4 regions of the Bacillus sp. Brlt_9 genome follow, and region 2 is predicted to be linked to each of the others. Evidence: riboswitches for the same ligand, from Rfam matches in the RefSeq annotation. Region 2 holds a riboswitch; each other region holds the start of a gene.
What was found. A riboswitch is a leader RNA that binds a small molecule or an ion and turns the genes downstream of it on or off. The one in region 2 is predicted to bind S-adenosylmethionine.
Positions count from the first base shown of each region.

Region 1: another riboswitch for S-adenosylmethionine. It lies ahead of VF726_RS24525 (methionine ABC transporter ATP-binding protein); the one in region 2 lies ahead of metK (methionine adenosyltransferase).
Region 3: another riboswitch for S-adenosylmethionine. It lies ahead of VF726_RS28930 (ABC transporter permease); the one in region 2 lies ahead of metK (methionine adenosyltransferase).
Region 4: another riboswitch for S-adenosylmethionine. It lies ahead of VF726_RS30485 (methionine ABC transporter ATP-binding protein); the one in region 2 lies ahead of metK (methionine adenosyltransferase).

Region 1 is NZ_JAYJLO010000008.1:23,853-30,134, forward strand. Features, by position in the region: gene pruA (L-glutamate gamma-semialdehyde dehydrogenase) at 1-379, shown strand, start outside; gene VF726_RS24515 (hypothetical protein) at 565-714, shown strand; gene VF726_RS24520 (cysteine hydrolase family protein) at 945-1,508, opposite strand; SAM riboswitch class I at 1,904-2,009, shown strand; gene VF726_RS24525 (methionine ABC transporter ATP-binding protein) at 2,133-3,152, shown strand; gene VF726_RS24530 (methionine ABC transporter permease) at 3,142-3,807, shown strand; gene VF726_RS24535 (MetQ/NlpA family ABC transporter substrate-binding protein) at 3,829-4,683, shown strand; gene VF726_RS24540 (HXXEE domain-containing protein) at 4,850-5,317, opposite strand; gene VF726_RS24545 (DUF3926 domain-containing protein) at 5,379-5,570, opposite strand; gene VF726_RS24550 (ArsA family ATPase) at 5,563-6,282, opposite strand, start outside.
Region 2 is NZ_JAYJLO010000002.1:105,855-112,136, forward strand. Features, by position in the region: gene VF726_RS06735 (hypothetical protein) at 186-383, opposite strand; gene pckA (phosphoenolpyruvate carboxykinase (ATP)) at 677-2,263, opposite strand; SAM riboswitch class I at 2,492-2,613, shown strand; gene metK (methionine adenosyltransferase) at 2,783-3,982, shown strand; gene VF726_RS06750 (hypothetical protein) at 4,024-4,203, opposite strand; gene VF726_RS06755 (hypothetical protein) at 4,210-4,389, opposite strand; gene VF726_RS06760 (MogA/MoaB family molybdenum cofactor biosynthesis protein) at 4,643-5,152, shown strand; gene VF726_RS06765 (molybdenum cofactor guanylyltransferase) at 5,149-5,751, shown strand; gene VF726_RS06770 (glycosyltransferase family 4 protein) at 6,032-6,282, opposite strand, start outside.
Region 3 is NZ_JAYJLO010000014.1:20,858-27,139, reverse strand. Features, by position in the region: gene VF726_RS28935 (ABC transporter permease) at 1-63, opposite strand, end outside; gene VF726_RS28930 (ABC transporter permease) at 81-998, opposite strand; SAM riboswitch class I at 1,133-1,238, opposite strand; gene VF726_RS28925 (DUF3951 domain-containing protein) at 1,408-1,623, shown strand; gene VF726_RS28920 (hypothetical protein) at 1,642-2,145, opposite strand; gene VF726_RS28915 (multidrug effflux MFS transporter) at 2,396-3,646, opposite strand; gene VF726_RS28910 (DUF3981 domain-containing protein) at 3,775-5,493, opposite strand; gene VF726_RS28905 (MFS transporter) at 5,572-6,105, opposite strand; gene VF726_RS28900 (FAD-binding oxidoreductase) at 6,102-6,282, opposite strand, start outside.
Region 4 is NZ_JAYJLO010000019.1:17,931-24,212, forward strand. Features, by position in the region: gene metQ (methionine ABC transporter substrate-binding lipoprotein MetQ) at 1-111, opposite strand, end outside; gene VF726_RS30480 (methionine ABC transporter permease) at 135-800, opposite strand; gene VF726_RS30485 (methionine ABC transporter ATP-binding protein) at 793-1,818, opposite strand; SAM riboswitch class I at 1,996-2,103, opposite strand; gene VF726_RS30490 (hypothetical protein) at 2,229-2,573, opposite strand; gene VF726_RS30495 (thioredoxin family protein) at 2,728-3,036, opposite strand; gene VF726_RS30500 (toprim domain-containing protein) at 3,040-3,384, opposite strand; gene gcvH (glycine cleavage system protein GcvH) at 4,069-4,452, opposite strand; gene VF726_RS30510 (arsenate reductase family protein) at 4,494-4,859, opposite strand; gene VF726_RS30515 (DUF3937 family protein) at 5,387-5,626, opposite strand; gene VF726_RS30520 (hypothetical protein) at 5,872-6,282, opposite strand, start outside.

The sequences.
Region 1 (6,282 bases), on a different contig from region 2:
AGACGATTCTAAAGGCTGGTTCATCCAACCAACAATCGTTGCTGACGTTGCAGAAGATGCTCGCTTAATGAAAGAAGAAATCTTCGGACCAGTAGTAGCATTCTGTAAAGCAAAAGACTTTGATCATGCACTTGCAATTGCAAACAATACAGAATACGGTTTAACAGGTGCTGTTGTTACTAACAACCGTGACCATATTGAAAAAGCACGTGAAGACTTCCACGTAGGTAACTTATACTTCAACCGTGGATGTACTGGTGCAATCGTAGGTTACCAACCGTTCGGTGGCTTTAATATGTCTGGTACAGACTCTAAAGCTGGTGGCCCTGACTACTTAGCACTTCACATGCAAGCAAAAACTACTTCTGAAACTTTATAAGAAATAGTAGAAGAGATCTTCGCAGTCTGCGAAGATCTCTTTTTTTGAAAAATTTTTTATATGTGGATTAACATAGTAATCAGTAGAAAAACTAATAAAGTAATAAGGTTTACTTCAGCAAAATGAGGTATATTTATATTTGCTGAATAGATTCTCTTTAAAGACAAGAAAAGTAGGTGAACAAAGTGGGAAAATATCAATTGGATTACAAGAGTCAGGTAGCTGTGGCAAAGTTTCATGAAAAACAGACGCCTGCCAAATTTGATAAAAAGCAGCAAATTGAAAATTTGCGTGCGGAGTATTTGAAAAAGAAGCAAAAACAAACAGATAAATAATAGGAGAGACTAGTTAATTTGAATTTAAAGAACTTACCGAATATTACCATTTAGTAAGCGGAACTAGCTAAACCCTATTCATATCGGGATAAACATGTAAATAGAAACAAAGCAACGAGAAAAGTTGACGTATTAGTCGCATTTTTTAGTATTCATTTTAAGGATTTCCTGTATAATACAATTTGAAAGAAAATCTATGGTTTGACAAGAAACACTCCTTTCGGTTTTGCTCACTGAAGGGAGTGTTTTTTTGTAGCTACAAACTCCGCTGTACTCATTACATTTGCATATACGCCATTTAAACTAGCCAAAATTGTGTTATGAATATAAACGGCTGGTATAGTAGCATTCTTAAAAGAAAGATCTTTTGTAGCACAAGCATCATGTATAACGGTACATTGAAGGCCGAAATCAAAAGCAGCTCTTACGGTAGCATCGATACACATATGAGTCATCATCCCGCATACGACGACGTGCTCAATGTCTAAACGTTGTAGTTGTTCTAGAAGATCGGTGTCGCGAAAACTATTTGGATAATGTTTGAGTATAACGGTTTCTTCTCTAAGTGGGCGTACGCTTTCATGAATATGTACACCTTCTGTATTGGGTAGGAAAAAAGTAGCGTCATCTTTAATTGCTACATGTTGGATATGAAAAATAGGTTCGTTTTTCGTTCTAAAGAATTGTAGTAGCTGACTAGCATATTCGCTTGCTTCTACTGGATTACGCAATTCCATTTTTCCATGTGGAAAATAATCATTTTGAATATCAACGAGTAAAAGAGCTGTTTTCATATATTTATCTTCCTCCGATTTCATATTCAAATAATGGTATTCAATTTATCCGACATTAACGGGCAGTAAAACTCCCACCTCAAAATTCGGCTGGAGCAAAGAAGTTAGGTGGGAGATCAACTGTCCGTAAATGTCCGATTGGTGATGGCTAATAATCAGTGGGGGATGAACAAAACCCCCACTGATTAAAGTTTCACTTTATAGAGAGGATTCTCCTTTTAAAAAAATATGAAGGAGAAGAATTTTACATAACTTTAAAAACCAATATTATATTGTCATTTTTTATTTGAAAATTTTAATAGAGGAATAATTAATATTTTTCTAAAAAATGTATTGACTCTTATTATTCTGAGTTCTATAATGAGAATTAATTAAACGACAATTAAATCGATACATTCTTATCCAGAGAGGTGGAGGGACTGGCCCTACGATACCTCAGCAACGGGTTTTTAATACCGTGCTAACTCCAGCAAGCCTTATAAAAGGCTTGAAAGATGAGAAGATGTGACCGAGTACATATGAGTGCTCTCCTTCTTATCTTTATGTTTGATAAGAGGGAGAGCACTTTTTATTTTACCTCGAAAGCTCTACTTCAAGTTTTTACAGCATATAGGAGGGAAGAAAATGATTTCTTTTAACAACGTAAGTAAAGTATATGAATCAGGTGGGCAATCTGTTCATGCGGTGGAAGATGTAACATTATCAGTTGAGAAGGGCGAAATTTTTGGCATTATCGGTTTTAGTGGAGCTGGAAAGAGTACGTTGTTACGCCTAGTAAATATGTTAGAGAGACCGACGGCAGGGACGATTTCAATAGATGATAAAGATATTACATCACTATCGACGAAGGAATTACGGAAGCTAAGACAAAGAATCGGGATGATTTTTCAAAGTTTTAATTTATTTAATTCAAGAACAGTGTTTTGGAATATCGCGTACCCATTAAAGTTAGCGAAAGTACCAAAGAATGAGATCAAAGAAAGAGTAAATGAACTGCTGAAGTTTGTAGGATTAGAAGATAAAGCAGACTATTATCCAGAGCAACTATCAGGTGGCCAAAAACAACGTGTTGGCATTGCTAGAGCACTTGCAACATCACCGGATATCCTTATATGTGATGAGGCAACGTCAGCTCTAGATCCAGAAACAACGACAGAAATTTTGAACTTACTAAAGAAAGTAAATCGAGAATATAATGTAACAATTCTTCTTATTACACACGAAATGCATGTTGTGAAAGAAATATGTCATCGTGTAGCTGTAATGGAGAAGGGTAAAGTTATTGAAGAAGGAAAACTGTTTGACGTTTTCACACAACCGAAAACAAAGACGACTCAAAACTTTGTGCGTTCTATTATTAATGATCATTTGCCAGAAAGTGTTCTAGGGAAAATTCAAAATGGTGGACAGATTTATCGCTTAACATTTACTGGTGAAGAGACAGGGCAGCCAGTACTATCATATATCGCGAAAAATTATAACGTCGATGTAAACGTACTGTATGGAAATATTATTGAACTTCAAAATGTGCTATTTGGAAATCTACTTGTAGAACTGCAAGGTGAGCAGAAAGAAGTTCAAAAAGCATTACAACATCTAAGACTACAAGTGCAGCTGAAGGAGGTAGAAGCTCATGCGAGTTGATTGGAGTATATTTTGGCCCCGCATAGTAGATGCGACGGGGGATACCCTCTTAATGGTAATTGTAACCCTTATATTTGCTACAATTCTTGGTATACCTCTAGGTTTACTATTATATGTAACGAGGAAAGGAAACTTTTTAGAAAATAAATGGGTCTTTTCTATTCTTAATATCATTATTAATACAATTCGTCCGATTCCATTCATCATCTTCTTAGTAGCTTTAAGCCCACTAACAAGAAGTGTTATTGGAACGACGATTGGAACAGCAGCAGCAATTTTCCCAATGACGTTAGTCGCGTCGATTGGTATTGCGAGAATGGTTGAAACAAATCTTGTTTCTGTTCCGAAAGGGGTAATTGAAGCAGCACAAGCAATGGGTGCTTCACCAATTAGAATCGTATTTGAAATTCTTGTGCCAGAAGCGTTAGCACCATTGATTTTAGGAGTTACATTTATGACAGTTGGTTTAATTGAATTTTCTGCAGTTGCTGGGCTTGTCGGTGGTGGCGGTCTTGGTGACTTAGCAATGACATATGGTTATCAGCGCTTTGATACATCAGTTATGTTCGTAACGGTCGTTTTACTTATTATTCTCGTACAGGTAGCTCAAAATTTAGGAAACTACTTTGCGAAAGTCTTTTTACGCAGATCATAAAAAGGAAGAGGGGAAAAGAAAATGAAGAAAATTTTAGCATTTGCATTATCAGCAATTGTAGGGATTTCAGCGTTAAGCGGCTGCTCAAGTGGAGACACAGGGGCAGGAGCTAAAGAAAAAGTAGTTCGCGTTGGTGTAACTGGAACGGATGGAGACGCTTGGGAAATTTTGAAGAGGAAAGCTGAAAAAGAAGGAATTAAAATTAAACTGGTTGAGTTCTCTGATTACACAACGCCAAATAAAGCGTTAGCTGATGGAGATATTGAACTAAACTCATTCCAGCATATTGCTTTCTTAGAGCAATTTAAAAAAGAGCATAAGTTAGATATTACAGCTGTTGGTACAACGCAAATTGCACCAATGGGCTTATACTCTGAAAAATATAAGAAGGCAAATGAAATTCCAGATGGTTCAGAAATTGCGATTCCAAATGATCCAACGAACCAAGCGCGTGCATTAAAACTTCTTGATGCAGCTGGATTATTAAAGCTTAAGAAAGACTTTGGCTTATTCGGAGATCCAAGCGGCATTGCTGAAAATCCGAAGAAGTTAAAAGTTACACCGGTTATCGCACAGCAAACACCTCGTGTATTAAAAGATGTAGCAGCTTCAGTTATTAATAACGGTGTTGCTGGTCAAGCTGGATTAGATCCAGCGAAGGATCCAATTTTCTTAGAAGATCCGAAGAATGAAAATGCGAAGCCATATATTAATATTTTCGCAGCTCGTACAAAAGATAAAGATGATCCAACGCTGAAAAAAGTAATTGAACTATATCATTCAAAAGAAGTAACAGATGCAATTAAGAAAGAAACAAATGATGGTTCCATTTCAGTAGATCTTTCACTTGAGGAGCTTGAAAAAATCGTAAAATAATTATCGGGTTTAACGACTAATAGTAGGAACCCCTCCGCTGTTAGTTCGTTCAACATATAAGCTACTTAACAAACAAACCCTAATTCTGTACCTTCCAATTCTGTATAACGTAGAATCCAATGTTTGTTAAGTAGAGTAATGGACCAGGAGTTTTCCTGGTCTTTTTTTATGAATGAAAGTAGCTAGCGAATAGTAAGGTAATCCAAATTATAATAGGATAAGAAAATAAGCTGAAAATGAGTGTAATTACGAATTTCTTTTGATCAATTAAGTGTTTTTGGGATGAAAAAAAGAAAATTGAAAAGATGAAAATGAAAGCTGCCGATATTACGCCAGGGTTATAGGAACGGTAAATGAAAAACAAAATAATATGTTGAACGGAGTTGAAGAATATAGCCCCTTGTATAAAGATAACCCAGTATATAGAAGACAAGAAGTTTAGTTGATATAGAAAGACGATAAGTAAGACAAAGATTGTTAATGCGGAAATGGCAATGAAAAATTGTTGGCTTGTTATAAAATGAATTGAAAATTGATTAGCAAGATATTGTGGCATTTGGAAAGATTCTTCAAGGTTATGAATGAAAAATAACAAGGGAATAATCCAAAGCATAATAGTGGAATGTTTTTTCATCAACTTACATCACTCCAATATGGAGATAGAAAGCCTACAAAGGCCCTCTATCCAAAGATGTTCATTCAATTATGATACTTTTTAAATTATCTTCATGATGCTCTCGTTTTTTCGGATAAACAGCTAGCTCCTCTTGTAAAATATTTAGCATTTGCTTAGCTGATTGCTGGATTGGTGCAGGTAACTCTTCTAATATATGCATACCGAATTTTATTTTTGTACGAATTACCTTCCTTAGCAGTTCCTCATGCATGCACTACACCTCCAAATCGAATGTTAAGTACATCATCTTCAAACTTTGCTCCTTGAATAGAAAGGTGTGTTAACGTTTTGGGTAATGTGATGTTCCGCTTAACAGAACCAGCACGAATGATTAGCTCATCACCTTTTTGATTTAATGCAAGTTCACTTTTGTTTGAGAAGGGAATGGACAGAACGAAAATATATTCATCACCATCTTTTTTTACATATTGAGTACGACCGTTAAATTTCACTTCCGTAGGAGAAGAGTCGGATTTAAATAAAGTATCTCCTATACGCTCTAACATAGACAAACCAACAACTTCTTGTTCAAACATAGGAGCTTCGTAAATAGGAAGTGGCTCAAAACTATTTTGAATTAATGTTTTATATTTCTTTTGCGTATCTTTCCATGCTTGAAAATAAGGATCGGTGACAGTGTTAGGAATGACGCGGTTAATCATAATCGCATCTACGTTATAATCGTATAAATTTAAATACGTAAAGCTACGCTGAGCCTCTTTAATGACCATTTTTTCGGGATTTACAACGATGCGGATACTTGTTACGTCTCGGTTTGATAAAATATCTCTCATTTCTCCAAGCTGTTCAAGTGTATTTGTTAATTCGTCCATAATATCATCGGTTGGAAGGGGGACACCAAGAAGTGGTTGAGCTACAGGGCGAACGACTTTTAAAACTTTTCTTTTAATAGGAAAGAGTTT
Region 2 (6,282 bases):
GCCCCATGCGATGTGAAACCAGAAGGATGTAGTGAGTAGGGATATACTTTATATGTTCGAAAGCGTGATTTGTCTGTATGGAAATGGGCTTACTCTGGGATTATTGATTCGGTGATGGATCGTACAACAGGAAGTGAAACTTTGCATAAAATACAGGTTTCAGCTTCCAATAAGTTAACATGAAATCACGTATTAATATGACTCTTATGTTCTTTAAAAAAGTTAGATACAATGCAACAAACTATTCCGGTAATTAGAATAATGTATTTTATCGTTTCACTTGTATGCTCAAATAAATTAACGTTAAGCATCACAAGTCCCCAAAATATTTGGATCGCTCCGTAACTGAATAAAATTTTTCCTGTATGAGAAAAATTTTTCATAGATCTCATCCTTTCCTGTATATGTAAATTGTATCATAAAAAAACTAAAAACGAACGATTATAAAGTGAATTTTCTGTATTTTAACAAAGTAAGTCACAGATGAAGAGATTAACGTTTCACTTTATATAAGATATAGAAAGAAGCTTACGTTTTTTACGTAAGCTTCTTTTTTATGTAAGTGTGTATAACCGTTAAGCCGCATTGGGTTTTGTCGGTGAGTACGCGAAACTTTACGGTTACACGACACTTATTCATATGAGTAAAAAGGGTTATTCCAACAGAAAGTTTGTACTTAAGCGATTGGACCGCCTAAGTTAATAATATCTTCAGACACGCTGTCGAACTTTTTGAAGTTCTCTTTGAATTCGCTCGCAAGTTCGATTGCTTTCGCTTTGTAAGCAGCTTTATCAGCCCAAGTTTGTTCAGGCATTAACACTTCGTCAGGTACACCTGGTACGTGAAGTGGAACTTCAAGACCGAAGATATCATGTTTAGCTGTCTCAGTTTTCGCAAGTTCGCCGCTTAATGCAGCTTGAATCATTGCACGAGTATAACCTAAGTTCATACGTTTACCAATGCCGTATTCGCCACCAGTCCAGCCAGTGTTTACTAAGAATACTTTCGCATCGTGTTTCTCGATTTTTTCACCAAGCATTTCAGCATAGCGAGATGCATCAAGTGGTAAGAATGGTGAACCGAAGCAAGTTGAGAATGTTGCTTGTGGAGATGTAACACCACGCTCTGTTCCTGCTAGTTTACTAGTGTAACCACTTAAGAAATGATACATAGCTTGCTCTTTTGATAACTTACTGATTGGAGGCAATACGCCAGATGCATCAGCAGTTAAGAAAATGATTGTATTTGGGTGTCCAGCAACACTTGGCAGTACGATATTGTCAATCGCATGCATAGGGTATGCAGCACGAGTATTTTCTGTTAAAGTAGTATCGTTGTAGTCTGCGATACGCGTTTGGTTATTAATGATAACGTTTTCTAAAACAGATCCAAATTTGATTGCATCAAAAATTTGTGGTTCTTTCTCGTGAGAAAGGTTTACACATTTTGCGTAGCAACCGCCTTCAATATTGAATACACCGTTATCAGACCAACCATGCTCATCATCACCGATTAATTTACGGTTTGGATCAGCAGATAATGTTGTTTTACCTGTTCCAGATAAACCGAAGAATAGTGCTACGTCGCCTTCTTCACCTACGTTTGCAGAGCAATGCATAGAAAGAATATCTTGTTCAGGTAGTAAGAAGTTCATAATAGAGAAGATTGACTTTTTCATTTCTCCAGCGTATTCTGTACCACCAATTAGTACGATACGTTTTTCGAATGAAACCATAATAAATGCTTCAGAGTTTGTACCGTCAACAGCTGGATCAGCTTTGAAATTCGGTGCAGAAACAATTGTGAACTCTGATTCATGAGTTGTTAATTCTTCTTCAGTTGGACGAATGAATAATTGATGTACAAATAAATTGTGCCATGCATATTCGTTAATAACTTGAATTGGTAGGCGGTAATTGCGGTCAGCGCCTGCAAATCCATTGAAGACGAATAACTCTTCTTTTTCTTTTAAGTATTCTAAAACTTTAGTATATAATTTATTAAAATGTTCTTCAGAAATCGGTTGATTCACTGCTCCCCAAGCAATTTTGTCAGCAACCGATGCTTCTTTCACAATAAATTTATCTTTAGGAGAACGTCCTGTATATTTTCCTGTTGAAGCAGAAACGGCACCAGTAGAAGTCAATTTCCCTTCATTTCGCATTAATACTTTTTCCACTAATTGCGGAACACTTAGTTGAATCTGTGCATTGCTTCCGTTCAATAATTCGTGTAAACCAATTTGGACATTCACAGTACTCATATTTATATACCATCCTTTTCATTTAATGAAATATTTCTCGTAATCCCCAACAATAGTATAACACAATTATATAAATAATGTATACTATTTATTTCTTTTTGTTTGTGTGAATGCATTATTTCCTTATTAATATTTCATTTCAGGCGTATTGAGAAAAACTTTCAGGAAAATGTGAATATTAATTGACAAATGAATATCATTTCTTTAGTATAGGTTGGGACGGATACTCTCTTATCCCGAGCTGGCGGAGGGACAGGCCCGATGAAGCCCAGCAACCTCACTTGTAGTGGTAAATACAGGTGAATAGGTGCTAAAACCTGTGCGAGGCTACAGGTCTCGAACGATAAGAGCGAAGGGCAAAAAGCAGTATGCAAGTAGCAAATTAAACCTTTCCTCTATGTAAAGTGGGAAAGGTTTTTCTGTATGCTTGTGTGGGAGAATAAATGTATGTCGCAATTTGTGGCAAATTAAGGATGAGTTCCGTACAATATATACAATTACTGTAGGGAGGTTTACCACATGACAAAAAAACGTCATCTGTTCACATCTGAGTCTGTAACTGAAGGACATCCAGATAAAATTTGTGACCAAATTTCTGATTCAATTTTAGATGCGATCTTATCAAAAGACGCAAATGCACGTGTAGCTTGTGAAACAACTGTAACAACTGGTTTAGTATTGGTAGCGGGGGAAATTACGACTTCTACTTACGTAGATATTCCAAAAATCGTTCGTGAAACAATTCAAGGCATTGGTTACACACGCGCAAAATACGGATTCGATGCAGAAACTTGTGCAGTTTTAACATCTATCGATGAGCAATCTGCTGACATCGCTATGGGTGTTGACCAAGCGCTAGAAGCACGCGAAGGTCAAATGACTGACGCTGAGATTGAGGCAATTGGTGCAGGAGACCAAGGTTTAATGTTTGGTTTCGCATGTAATGAGACACAAGAGTTAATGCCACTTCCAATCTCGCTTGCTCACAAATTAGCTCGCCGTTTAACTGAAGTACGTAAAGATGATACATTATCATACCTACGTCCGGATGGAAAAACGCAAGTTACAGTTGAGTATGATGAAAATGGTAAACCGGTACGTGTAGATACAATCGTAATTTCTACACAGCATCATCCAGATGTTACATGGGAAGAAATCGATCGCGATTTAAAAGAGCATGTAATTAAAGCTGTCGTTCCAGCAGAATTAATGGATGGAGAAACGAAATTCTTCATTAACCCAACTGGCCGCTTCGTAATTGGTGGACCACAAGGTGATGCTGGTTTAACAGGACGTAAAATCATCGTTGATACTTACGGTGGATACGCTCGCCACGGTGGCGGTGCATTCTCTGGTAAAGATGCAACGAAAGTTGACCGTTCAGCAGCATATGCAGCTCGTTATGTTGCGAAAAACATCGTAGCAGCTGGTCTTGCTGACAAAGCAGAAGTACAACTTGCATACGCAATCGGTGTAGCACAACCAGTATCAATTTCAGTTGATACGTTCGGCACTGGTAAAGTATCTGAAGACGTACTAGTAGAACTAGTTCGTAACAACTTCGATCTTCGCCCAGCTGGTATTATTAAAATGCTAGACTTACGTCGCCCAATTTACAAACAAACAGCAGCTTACGGCCACTTCGGACGTACTGATGTAGATCTAACATGGGAACGTACAGACAAAGCTGCAGCTTTAAAAGAGCAAGCTGGTCTATAATATATGAAAAAAAGCTTTGCGCGGTGAGCGCAAAGCTTTTTTTATTTCGTTTTACTTATAATTTGAATGCATGAGTTACAATACACTTCGCCATCTAGCTCAATATACTTTTTCATATTCGTCATTCCGCTTGCCGGAAATGGCATATGAATCCATGCTTTTTCATACGTTTGTATTTCTTTTTTGCATGATTTACAATGGATTGGTTTCTTCTTGAACATATGTAATCATCCTTTCATTTGACGTGCTTTACCTGCGCAAAAGGCACTGCTTAGTAAAAATAGTGTTGCGAATATAATGCTTACTAATGTAGCGTATGGAATTGCGCCTTTTAGAGAAAAGCCGACAGTAATGGAAGCGACGAATAAGAGGATGAATGTTGTTGTTAATTTTTTATATAGTTCCATAATATGTAGACCTCCGATTTATTTGGTAGTGCAATTTTAAAAACTGAATTCTACTATGTAGAAAATATAAGAAAAGTTAAAGGTTAGCTAATGATGTGAAGTCTAGGGGGATAAGAAAGAATGTTTTTTTATTTTCCTTTTTGTGGATTAGTATACTTATATTGTATCATGATGCATCATCGGCTTCATACATAATTGTGTAAAGATATGTATGATAAAATGAAGAAAAGTCTTTAAGAAAGGAAGAGGAAAAATGAGTGTCAATGAACATAAAAAACAAGCACCAAAAGAAGTGCGCTGCAAGATTGTAACGATTTCCGATACACGTACAGAAGAGACGGATAAGAGCGGACAACTATTACATGAATTGTTAAAAGAAGCAGGCCATACAGTGACCTCTTATGAAATTGTAAAAGATGATAAAGAAAGTATTCAGCAAGCAGTGTTAGCTGGTTATCATAGGGAAGATGTCGATGTTGTATTAACAAATGGCGGAACTGGTATTACGAAACGTGATGTCACAATTGAAGCAGTATCAGCGCTATTACATAAAGAAATTGTTGGATTTGGTGAATTGTTCCGCATGATTAGTTATTTAGAAGATATCGGAAGCAGCGCAATGTTAAGTAGAGCAATCGGTGGTACAATTGGGCGCAAAGTTGTCTTCTCGATGCCAGGATCTAGCGGCGCAGTTCGCCTTGCGATGAATAAATTGATTTTACCGGAATTAGGTCATATTACATTTGAGCTGCATCGCCAATGAGTAAGTATGCTGGAATTGTATTGGCAGGCGGTATGTCGAGTCGATTCGGTGAGCCGAAAGCGTTAGCGAGCTGGCAAGGTAGTACTTTTATTGAGCATATTGTGAAAGTGATGAAAATTGCGCTCCAAGAAGTTGTGGTCATTAGTCACTCTGATATAAAAGAGCGAGTAGAGCAACTGGTACAAGTTGCTGTTATAGAAGATATTCCGCATTATAAAGGAAACGGCCCACTTGCTGGAATTGTATCAGGAATGGAATATATAGAAGCAGATTGGTACGCTATTATGCCTTGCGATGCGCCAAATGTTTTGCATGAATGGTTTACCATTTTATTAGAGCAAACAAGCGATGAGTATGATGCAGTTGTACCTATTATTAATGGAAGAAAACAACCGTTACTTGCAGCGTATCATAACCGTGTGAAAGAAAAGATTTATGCTTTGCTTCAAGAAGAAAAAAGAAGTATGGGTCATCTTTTATCACAATGTAATGTGAAATATATTGCTGGTGAAGAGGTACAGGCGAATGCAGATTGGTTTATAAATGTGAATACGAAAGAAGAATATGTACAGGCTCAAAAAGACCTTTCAAATGAATGAAAGGTTTTTTGATATACAGAAATTGGGGAACAATTACTGTATAAAGGTATGTGAGTAAGTTGATTTTAAGGGGAATTCTTAAAATCAATATACAGTTAAAACACTGTATAACCATATATTAATTTTTATGGGTTTTTATTACAAGTCTATTTAGTTATATTTATTTTTGTTATAATGAATATAGGAATACAGTGATGTTTAACCTTGTGTATCATTTGTTTAAGTAAAGTTTACAACTGTGTAATAAACTCCCTTCGTTTTTTGAAGGGAGTTTTTCTATTTAAGCAAGCAACTCTGATGCGTTATGGTGAAGGACTTCTTCATATTGGTTAAGCAAGCCACGAAAGATCTCATCCCAGCTTTTTGATTTTGCATAAGATGAAGCTGTTATTCCCATTTGCTCCAGTTTTTCTTCATTTTGTAATAAAGAATAAATGGATGATAGAAATGCGTTCTCATTTTTGGGCGGACAAAGAACTCCCGTTTTTCCATCTGTAATAATATTTTTAACCCCACCACTATTTGCACCAA
Region 3 (6,282 bases), on a different contig from region 2:
TATCGTTAATTCTTTTTTCTCTTCATTCGTTAATAACTGTTTATTGATTTCATAAGCTCCCATTTAAATGTCCCCCCTCCTTACGTAATAGAACGAATACGTGGATCAACAATACGGTGAATAATATCTGTAATGAAAATACAAGAAATTAATAATGCACTATAGAAAATCGTCGTTCCCATAATGACCGGATAATCCCGGTTAAAAATACTATCTACGAAATATTTTCCTAGACCAGGAATGGAAAATATTTTTTCAATAACGAAAGTCCCTGTTAAAAGTCCAGCCATTAAAGGCCCAACAAATGTAAGAACTGGAACAATTGCATTTCGAAGGGCATGCCTTATAATAATCTTCTTAATTGGTATACCTTTCGCTCTTGCTAATTTAATATAATCACTCTGCAATACTTCAATCATATTAGAGCGAACAAATCTCGTAATAACCGCGATTGGCCCTAACGCTAATGCGAAGGATGGCAATACGGTATGTTCGAATGTGCCCCAAGACGCTACTGGTAACAGTTCAAACTGTATAGCAAATACTTGTATAAATAATGGTGCTAAAATAAAACTTGGAATAGATATACCGAGAATGGCAAGTAAGCTCACACTATAATCAATTACTTTCCCATGATATAGGGCTGCAAATGTACCTGCTGCAATTCCGACTAATAATGAAATAATAAGTGCTTGTAAACCAATAATCGCTGAAGGACCAAATCCTGTCGTTATAATTTCTGATACACCTTGACCTGTGGATTGAACAGATTCACCAAAATCAAAATGAACTACGCCGTCTAAATAAGCGACATATTGATTCCATAACGGTTCATCGAGGTGATACTTCGCTCTCATGTTTTGTATCACTTCTTCAGGAAAGATTTTCGCATCTGATGAAAATGGATCCCCCGGAATAATATGCATAATCAAAAATGTTACTGTCGTAATGACCCATAGCGTGAAAACCATAACCGATAGTTTTTTAATAACATACACTTCAATAACCCCCTAAACAAATGAATTTACTTTGTTTTAATGACATATTTGTTCCTATTACCTTTCCGCTTCTTAAAATACAAAAAGCCTTGATCTTAAAAAATAAGATCAAGGCTTAATAAACGAAGGCCCATCACTTATCTTTCAAGACTTGCTTGCTGGAATTAGCACGGTGTTCATCTTACAGAACCCGCTGCTGAGGTGTCATAGGGCCAGTCCCTCTACCTCTCTGGATAAGTAAATTGCTATATTATTATTTGGTTCAAATTGTATATTTCGAATTATAATTCTGAAAAAATGAAAAGTCAATCAAATTGGATATATTTAGAAAAATCAGTTTTTAATGTCATTTATCGAAATTATAGTTTTCACTTATACTAAAAAGAAATACTGTTAAAGGAGTTATAAGATGGATCCCTTACTTCTTGCTACTATAGGATTACCCTTAACAATCGTTATACTTGTCATCATCGGCTTCTATAAACTCTTTATTAAAAAGAAACATATCACTTCTTTTTATACTCCATTCGATAATATTACCGGTCAAACCATTTCTGAATTTCACGAAGAACAGAAGGTATTAGTATCCGAGGATGAAGACGGAGATGGTAAGAAGAAAAAATAACCTTGCGCGTGCGCAAGGTTATTTTTTCGTTTCTGCTTGAAAACGTTTATAGTATGTCGATGCTGTTGAAAAATTAATTTCTATATCACGAATCAAAGATGAATCTTCTTCTTTAGCTAACTTCTGTAATTTTTTCATCGCTTGTTCTGCTTCATTTAAGAAACCAACATACATTTCATGTTCTTGTTCTTTCGACTTCGGCACACGAATTTCTTTACGTATGTGATCTATATCTTCTAACATGCCCGTTGTTACCTTCTGCACGTCTTCTTTATATTTAGCATTCGTTATTTCCTTACCGCCCTTTTCTTTTGCCACTTCCCATAACTGTAATGCTTTATTAATTTCTTTATTCATTTTCATATCGTATTTTTCATGTACTGCACGGTATTCTTTCATCTCTTCTGTTTGCTCAGTAGATTGCTCTACCTTTTCTTTCGGTTCTTTCGTATCTTTATTTCCATTACATCCCGCTAAAAGGATCATACTTCCCATTACAGCAATACCCAAAACCTTCTTCATCTCTTCTTCTCCTTTTATCTACAGCTACTACTCATTATAGTTTCTTATATCTCCACTTGTTATTATACCGAGAACATCCTACTTTTTACACTTAAGACGATACCTTAATATACATGCCTACATTTTTGTCACAGTATCGTCACTTTCTGCAAATAACTTTTGCATCAACTTGCGAAGCTGCATTCATTATTTCAAAGAAATGAAAAAAGAGCTGATTCAAAATGTATTTGAATCAGCTCTTTTTTATAATTTAAGCCTCTAAATTTTGTCTTTGTTGCATTTCAAACTGCTTTTCACTTCTTCTGGCCATAAATAGATAACATAATACAGCACCAATTTCACAAAGAGCGATCACAACCCCCATCGGTAATGCAGTGTTGCTTCCCCCAATACCTACTAACGGTGCAACAAGTGCTCCTGAAATGAACTGTAATAATCCTAATAAGGCTGATGCTGTTCCTGCGGCTTGTTTCTGATTTCTCATCGCTAACGAGAACCCAGTCGTTGATACAACCCCGACACTTGATACGACAAGGAATAACGAGCATAAAACACCAATTAAACCTATTCCTAGTAAGATTGTCAGTAGTAAAGATAAACCGCCAACAGCTGCGATAATAATACCAGCAACAAATAAAGTCTTCTCATTCACTTTCCCTGCTAAACGACCCGTTACCTGACTAGCAATAATAATACCGATACCGTTGATTGCAAAGAATAAACTAAATTGCTGTGGTGATGCTCCGTATATGTTCTGTAAAACAAATGGTGAGCCCGAAATGTACGCAAACATTGCCGCCGTTACTAGCCCTTGTGACAATGCATATCCCATAAACAGACGATCCTTTAACAGTTTTCCGTACGTCGCCAATGTTCCTGACAATCCACCCATTTCTCTCTCTTCAGGAGGTAATGTTTCACGTAATACGAAAGTAGCTGATATTAACATGAATACACTAATTGCTCCAAGAACGATGAAAACACCGCGCCATGTTGTAAATTGTAACAATTGTCCTCCAATAATCGGTGCCAAAATAGGCGCTGCTCCGTTTACTAACATAAGCAGTGAGAAAAACTTCGTCATTTCAGAACCTGAATACATGTCACGTACCATTGCACGTGATATAACAATCCCAGCCGATCCTGAAGCCCCTTGTAAGAAGCGCAATAACACTAAACTCCAAATAGATGGCGCAACAGCACAAAGTAAAGAAGAAGCAACATAAATAATAAGAGCAATAATAAGAGGTTTGCGCCTTCCGTAAATATCACTAATTGAACCGACAAATAATTGCCCTACTGAAAGCCCAAGTAAACAAGCTGTTAATGTTAGCTGCGCTAGGGATGCACCTGTTTGTAGGTCATCTGTTAATTTCGGTAAAGAAGGCAAATACATATCAATAGATAATGGCCCAATCGCCGTAAGTGTCCCTAGTACAAGAATCATCCATAACCTATTTGTCTTTACAGGTTTATATATTTCTTGATTAACTCCATTCACTTTTTCCGTTCACCCTTTCCTATAACTACTAAATCGTAACAATTATAGTTACAACATAAACATACGTCAAGTATAGTGCATTTTCCTGTTTCATACTGTAAAAAAAAAGCGATAGAATTTCTATCGCTTTACTTTTTCAAATTGCTATTTGCAAATTTAGATACGGAAGACATCGCCTCTCCTGTATCTAAATATGTGATTTGAATTGGATCGCCCACTTCTGTAAACATAGCATATGGGAATTTTTTCACAGGTATCATAAATACTTTTTGTTCATTCTCTAACAGTACATACACAATTGTATTTTCACCTGATTTTTCTTTATACACACGTTGTACAACGCCTTCTTTTTGTGCCTCTTTACCACTTGAAGTCGGTCTAAATGAATCTCCACTTCCGCTCAGTGCATTTTTATAATTCTCAAGCGCTTCTTTTTGCGTCGAACCTGTTGCAAATATTTTTGCATTAGAAGCATAGATAACTGTATGAGCACGTACTAACCCTCCGTCATCAATAACAGGTACAATCCAAGAAGGTTTACCGTACACGTTATAAATAACCGGCATCGTTCCATGCCATTTCTCTCTCTTAAAGGAATTATCCACTACTTCCGAAGCAGCTGAACCATCCATAATTCCCTTCACTTCTTTTCCGTTATAGTAATATAACTTACCTGTACGCGCATCAATAAGTGAGTAACCTAACGCAGAATCTACTCCTTCTTTCGGAGAGGTGAAATCAGTAAAGTAATATAACGTTCCATCCTTACCGAAGATTGGTGTAACTCCTTCTTTCGTTCCCCACTCAGTCGGGATCTTCATATCCGTTTGTGAGAATTTTGTATTCCAAAATCCGTGAATATATTTACCGAAATACGTATTTAATGTAGATGCAGTCTCGTGATTTAATACGCCATCAACAAATTTAGGTGCCTTTCCTTTGTCGTATCTTTTCACTTCACCTGTTTGTGCGTCTACTACTACAACGCCCTCTACTTCAAATCCAGATCTTCCTGAAATAAATTCACCATACGTCATTGTATAATAAGGTTTCCCTTTATCATCTACTTCAAATTTAGGGTTCCCTTTAAAGATTAGATTTGGTTCTGCTTTCCTTACAACACGCTCTAAATTATTCCCGAAAAACATGCTTGGCACATATTTCATTTTATAACCTAGGTGCAGTTTTGCTTCCGCATCCGGGTTCGTACCTGACATCGTTACGTATCCTGGAATTGTCTCTGCTTTACGTGCTTTAAAAAAGCCTGAAACTTCAATTGGTGCTACATATAAAGCCTCGCCATTTACCATTTGTGGCGTTAATTCTCCTAGTTCAAAATAAGCTACTTTCGGAATATCTCCAAATACTTTTTTCATCTTATTTTCCGCTGTCTTTGGCGGCACTGTAAACGGCTGATCATTTTCAGTAAATGGCTCTGAAATATCTTTCTCTACCTTTACAACAGAATCATATTTTTTTTGCGTGATTACTATATCGTGCAAATAACCAAAATAGCCGTAACTTGCTAGTAAAACAAACATGAGAAGCCCTTTTAACGTACCTTCTAATTTCCCTATTTGATTTTGTGAAAATAAAACAAGCCCAATTAAAACCGCTACTGCAACGGCATAATGAGTAAGAATCGAATCTGCTCGATCATCAATTAGCCAAAGATATTCATAGATTGCAATACCTATCCAAAATAAAACAGGAATAACTAAAATGGATGATTTCTTACCCTTTACAACCTTCTCATCCCCTTTCTTATCCACTGCTCGAAGTTTACTACCGCTTCTTGTCCATGGAATCAAAAACAAAGTGAGAATAGCTAAAATTAAAAATTTCATCAAAGGCAATGTCCCCTTTTCTTTTATTTTCCCTTTTAGTATAACAAATAAAGGGTATTCAGGTAAAAATGGGGGTAATTATATTTTTTTACTACTTAATACAACTCCGCTTACTACATATAAGATAGATGCAATATAAAAAATCGTACCAATCGTAAAGAAATCTACTAAATATCCCGTTGCAATAATTGCTACTGCTCCTCCAATCGATGTCCACACATGATATTTTCCAATCTCATAACCAGCATTTTCTTGTACAACCTTTCGTGCTAACGACGTCTTCTCTGTATTACGCTGCACAGCACCTAAAACCCCCATTACAATTTGAAGAATATACACATGCCAGACTTCCGTGGCAATCGGGAAACAAAGCATTAATACTGCCATAGACCAAGCATATATAATTAATAATTTCCGATCACCTACTCGGTCAGACACCTTTCCTACTACCGGATATACAAGTGCTGAAGTTAAAGCGAATAAGCCATACGCCCAGCCAAATTGCGAGAAGCTATTCCCAACGTTTCGAAGCAATAGTATATAAAAAGGAAACACCATACTTCCCGCCATCATAATGATGCTTTGTGAGGCTACAAATCTTCTATATGTCATTTCGTATACTCCCTATAAAATAAATTCACAAATCTCTCTTTTGGATCCGCTTCTTTTTTCTTCTGAAGGAATTCTTCTATACGAGGATATGCCCTCTTTAACTGCTCCTTCGTTGGGTAAGAATAGTACGGTAAATAATAACTTCCATTATGCTTTAAAGTAACATCAATCATCTTC
Region 4 (6,282 bases), on a different contig from region 2:
TACGTTAGAAGCACCGACAACAAGTTTCTTTTCATCTTTATCTTTCCCACCGCAGGCAGCTAACCCAAAAATTGAAGTTGAAATAAGTGCTGTAAGTAATAATTTTTTCATTTGAAACATCCTCCTGTTTTTTATTATCGTTTATCTATTCGAGTCGTTAAACTATCACCAATCCACTGAATGAAAAATACAACTAGTAATACACAAATTGTCGCAACGATTGTTACATCGTTATTTCCTCGTTGGAATCCTTCTAAATAGGCAAGTGTGCCAAGGCCACCAGCACCAACAACTCCCGCCATCGCTGTATAGCCTACTAAAGCAATTGTCGTAACCGTAATACCAGATACTAACGCTGGTAATGATTCTGGAATTAACACTTTCAAAATAATTGTGCTTGTTTTTGCTCCCATCGCTTTTGAAGCTTCGATTACACCTTTATCAATTTCACGAAGTGCAATTTCAACCATTCTTGCATAAAATGGTGCCGCTCCAATAATTAAAGCCGGAAGTGCTGCACTTGCTCCAAGAATTGTTCCAAGCAAGATCTTTGTGAATGGGATTAATAAAATAATTAAAATGATGAACGGTATCGAACGGAAAATGTTTACGAACGCTCCAATCGCTGTATTAACCGTTTTGTTTTCCCATAAATTATCTTTCGCCGTCATGAAAAGTAACAATCCTAAAATTAGTCCTAAAACAAATGTGGCAAGAGCTGCGATTGCCGTCATATATAACGTTTCACCAGTTGCTTCTAACATTTGATTCCAATCAACATTTGTGAGTAACTTATCCATGTGCAATCACCTCCAGCTCTACTTGATCTTGATGTATTCCCTCTATTGCTTGCTGAATCGCTGTCTCCTCACCATTTAAATGAACGACTAAACTACCGTAAGAGCCGTTATTCGTTTGTGCGATATTTCCTTGCAAAATACTAACTTCTATATCACTGCGTTGCATTAATCTTTGAAGCACTGGTCTTTCTACAGCCTCACCGATAAACTGCAAACGAACGACTTTACCATCTGGATACTTTTCAATTAAACTTTCAATCGTTTCATTTGTATCTTCAGAATCCGTTAACTGCTGTACAAATCGTTTCGTAATGTCTTTCTGCGGATTGCGAAATACATCAAGTACTGGACCCGTTTCTACAATCTTTCCTTTCTCCATTACCGCTACTCGATTACAAATCTTTCGAATGACGTGCATCTCATGTGTAATAAGTACAATTGTTAAACCGAGACGCTTATTAATATCTAATAATAAATCTAAAATTTGATCTGTCGTTTCTGGATCAAGAGCTGATGTTGCTTCATCACATAAAAGCACTTGTGGATTGTTAGCTAATGCTCTTGCAATACCGACGCGTTGCTTTTGTCCTCCGCTCAGCTGAGAAGGATACGCGTCTCCTCTTCCCTCTAATCCAACAAGATGAATTAACTCATCCACACGTTTTCTTCTCTTCGCCTTATCAACACCTGCAATCTCAAGTGGGAACTCGATATTTTCTCGTACAGTTCGTGACCAAAGTAAGTTGAAGTGTTGAAAAATCATTCCGATTTCTTGCCTTGCCTTACGAAGTTCACTTCCTGTAATTGCTGAAATCACGCGATTTGCAATTGTAATTTGACCAGAAGTTGGTTTCTCTAGCTGATTGAATAATCTGATTAACGAACTTTTCCCAGCGCCACTATATCCGATAACACCAAATATTTCGCCTTTGTCTATTTTTAAATTGGCATTATCTACAGCAGTGACATCACCGCTTTTTGCTTTATATATTTTCTTTACATTTTCTAATAAGATCATGATGTTCACCCCTTTTTGTTTGGATCGACTCCGCAATTTTTTATGTTTAATGCGTGTAGTCCACCGTTATCACTACTTTTATTATTTGAATGTCCTCCACATTCAAACAATAAAAAAACCTTTCTGCTCTAGAGAAGCAGAAAGGTTTATGTGCGTATATAACAACATTATCCCTCTCTCTCATCTCTCAAAGCATTTGCTTTGCAGGAATTGGCACCATTTCAACATAAGTTGACGGTTGCCGGGCTTCACAGGGCACAGTCCCTCCACCTCTCTTGATAAGAGAAATCAGATTACATTTTCGTCTGATTTGTAATTTATGAAATTGTCTATATTTTATGAATTGAATTGTATCAACATCCACACACCATGTCAACAGAAATTTTCGCAAAAAATGAAACTTCAGAATTTTAAGCGCCTACTGACATCGGTTTACATATATGAAACATCGATTCAACTAACAGCATCGTTCGATACGTTCCCGAATATTGTACACGCCCATCGTTCATTAACATTTGCAATCGTACATTTCCGTTCACCAATTGTTTTACATCTTCTTCATCTACACAAACGATTTGCTCCGTGCCTCTTTCCTCATGTAGCAACTCTATATAATCTCTTGAAATTTGTAACGAACAACTCTCATCTCCAAAGCGGAAATTAACAGTTTTTTCTCCTTGTCTTAAAAGCGGCTCTAAATGATATTGACCATTAGCATAATTTACAAATGATTGCAGCAAAGAATATAATTTCACCCTAAATCACATCCTTCATATCACTTTCTATTACACATACCATTCCCTCTCACTAAAGAGCAATCCTGTTATTTTCGCTCGACAAATACTGTAACCACCCTGCCTCTCGACATATTTCCCGAGAAATATGTCGAGGCGGCAAAAACTTTGCCGCCTACTTTAATTCCGTATATAAATATTCAACCGAATGAAATGCATATATCTTCTTCATGAGTGTCCCATTTTCAAAAACAAGTAAACACGGTACACTTTCGATTCCATACTCTTTCGCTAAATGCGGAGCATAATTTAAATCTAACATTCCAATTTTCAAATCTTCAATTGTCATCTCAACGACAGTTAACATCTTTTTTGCTAATTGGCATGTTCCACACATTGGAGTATATACATATAACACTGTTTTTTCTTCGTTCTCTATTAGGGCTGTTGCTTCGGCTCCTGTCCAGTCAATCACTTCTATCATTCCTTACCGTAAATATTCTGTATAAACGTCAATGTCAGCTCCCCATAATACATTTGCTAAGTGTGAAGATGGCGCAGTTGCCACTTCTCGGTACGAGCGATCAATATAAATATGCTCTGCTTGCGGGAATTCTTTGCGAAATTGTTTCCTTAACTTTTCTCCAGCATCATCAGCATCCACTAGCACATACACTTCCTTATCAAAAAACTGATCAACGAGCTCATCCATTTTCGACAAACCAATTGTACCATTTGTACAAACAATTTCCACCGGTTCCCGAATAATAGATTCAATCTTTCTTCTATCTGATGTACCTTCTACAATAATGACTTTTTCCACATAAATCATATGTCATCACCCGATCACCATATACTATACAACCTTTAACTTAGTATATAGTATATTCGTTATTTTCATGTTGTTTCCTGTTTATTTTTGCAAAAGAAAAGCGCAAGCGGCTCGTTTAGAACAGGAGGGCATTGGAACTCCTGAACTAGAGGCGCCTTTTGCCTCAAGTGAAGGAGTGAAATGACCGACTGTTCTAGCCGCTGGAGCTGGATCATAATGAAAAGCGCAAGCGGCTCGTTTAGATTGTGAGGGGGATGGAGCTTCTGACGCAAAGGCGATTTTTGCCTTGCAGGAAGAAGTGAAGCCACCGAACAATCTAGCCGCTGGAGCTGGATCATAAAGAAAAGCGGAACCGACTGCTTAGCCCTGTTGGCTAAGGTTCTTTCGCACAGAAGACGCTTTTTGTCTTCTCGTGCGGAAGGTTCTTAGACATGAAGGGCTAGGAGGTGGAGCTGGACAATGAAAAGCGCAAGCGGCTCGTTCAGATTGTGAGGGGGATGGAGCTTCTGACGTAAAGGCGCTTTTTGCCTTGTAGGAAGAAGCGAAGCCACCGAACAATCTAGCCGCTGGAGCTAGACAATAAAAAACGTTCTCCTACACGATAATTAGTATATGATTCTACGTTCATTATTTTTCACAAAATAAAAAAGGACAGCACAAAGGCTGTCCTTTAGTCGACTATAATTAGTCTTGGTTTGTCATTTCTGCATATTTTTCAGCAGTTAATAACTTCTCAACTTGGCTTGCATCAGAAAGTTCAACTTTAACCATCCATGCACCCTCGTATGGAGATTCGTTAACAAGTTCTGGTTGGTCACTTAATTCTTCGTTTACTGCTACAACTTTACCACTTACAGGTGCGTATAACTCAGAAACTGTTTTAACAGATTCTACGCTTCCGAATGGCTCGTCAGCTTCGATTGTTGCACCTACTTCTGGAAGTTCAACGAATACGATATCGCCTAACTCACCTTGTGCAAAGTGAGTAATACCGATAACAACTTCATTACCTTCAGTTTTTACCCATTCGTGTTCTTCAGAGTAACGTAAATTATTTGGAATGCTCATGACTGTACCTCCAGTGAATGTATTAATTATGTAAAAATACCTTATTGGTACTTTTTCCACACACTTTCAAACTGCTCTTCGTTAAAACCAAGTGTTACCTTCGTTCCATCTGTTACAATTGGACGTTTAATCAACATGCCATCAGATGCTAAAAGCTCGTACATTTCGTCTTCACTTGCATCTTTTAACTTATCTTTCAGACCAAGTTCACGATAACGCATTCCACTTGTATTAAAGAATTTTTTTAATGGTAATTCACTTTTTTCATGTAAATTACGTAAATCTTCTTTTGATGGTGGATTTTCAACAATATGAATCATCTCATATGCTACATCATTTGCCTCAAACCATTTCTTTGCTTTTTGACATGTGCCACACTTTGGATATGAATAAAATGTTACTGTCATAAATTCACCTACTTTTTTACTAACCTTTACCTTTATCATATAGAAAACGTTTTATTATTTCAAACGATTATTCGCTAAACTTTTACTTATTTCGTGATTATTTTTAATAATCCTGCTAATTTTTCTTATTTTTCCGCCATTTGTTAAGAAAAAATAAATATATAATTTTTTTAGATTCTTCTCTTATCACTCGCCGAACATATATCTTAAACAAACGTTTGATTAACTCCTATTTTTCTTTGTTAACTCTTGATCTGCATCGACTTCTTCCTACCGAACGTATATCTTAAACAAACGTTTGATTAACTCCTCATTTTTCTTTGTTAACCCTTGATCTACATCGCTTTCTTCCTACCGAACATACATCTTAAACAAACGTTTATTTAACCATTTCACCCTATAGTCACAAAACCTGAAAACACTTTACATGACAAAGATGTACAGATAAAAGGAACTAACGATTTTGGCCGTAATAATGAGAGTGTTCCATGATTTTGAAGAAATTACTGCAAAGAAAAAAGACGCATTTAAATGGATGCGTCTTTTGGCGATGTTTCTTTTGTAAAATCATATAAAGTAATTGCACCTAAAATAACCAATATACTTTCAGGGGCATCTAACAAAATAGTTCTCCAAGTTTCTGATATTACCCATTTAATACCTGCTGATTCAAGATATGCTTGAAAATAACCGATTGTAAAATCAATTACAAATAAACATACAAGTAATGTTAGACCAAAACGAATTAATTTCTTGTTTGTAAACATGTAACACCTCTCAAAATTCACTGGATATTTCTGATTTCAGTTCTTTATATACAAAAATCCTTATATTTAATTTTAACACACGTAATATCCAAATAAATACAATATGCATATTTGCATATTGTATTTACAGTATTCCATAATTTCGACTAGTTACCTCATAAACAATGGCATCGGTTGAACCCACTATGTACCCGATTCCTGCATGCGAAATAAAGGAGAAGCTTCGTTTACAGGACCCTTCTTCATCATCGACTCAAATAATCTGCAATTATTTGAAATACGACGATATACATATTGTGAATACTTTCTTCAGTATTTCCACCATTCGATAAACCAACTGCCCATTGTTGTCCTTCCCCACTTCCGATATTTGCAAAGCCTTGCGTATACATAGCATTTACATCTTTTCGGGCGCTGTTATACTCTATCCCTTTTGTAATAAAAATCGAATATGATTTATCTTGCAAACCGATAAAAAACACTGGTTTCTTTAGCGATGAAAATACATTTTTATACTGCTCTGTTGAGGCTTCTTGAAAGTGATCTTTCATTATTAGAAAACCATCTACTTCCTTAGATTTCTTTTCCAGTTCCTCTAACTTCATTTCCTCAAACTTTATATTCCTAAACGTATCTTTCGGTTTTTCTCCAACAAC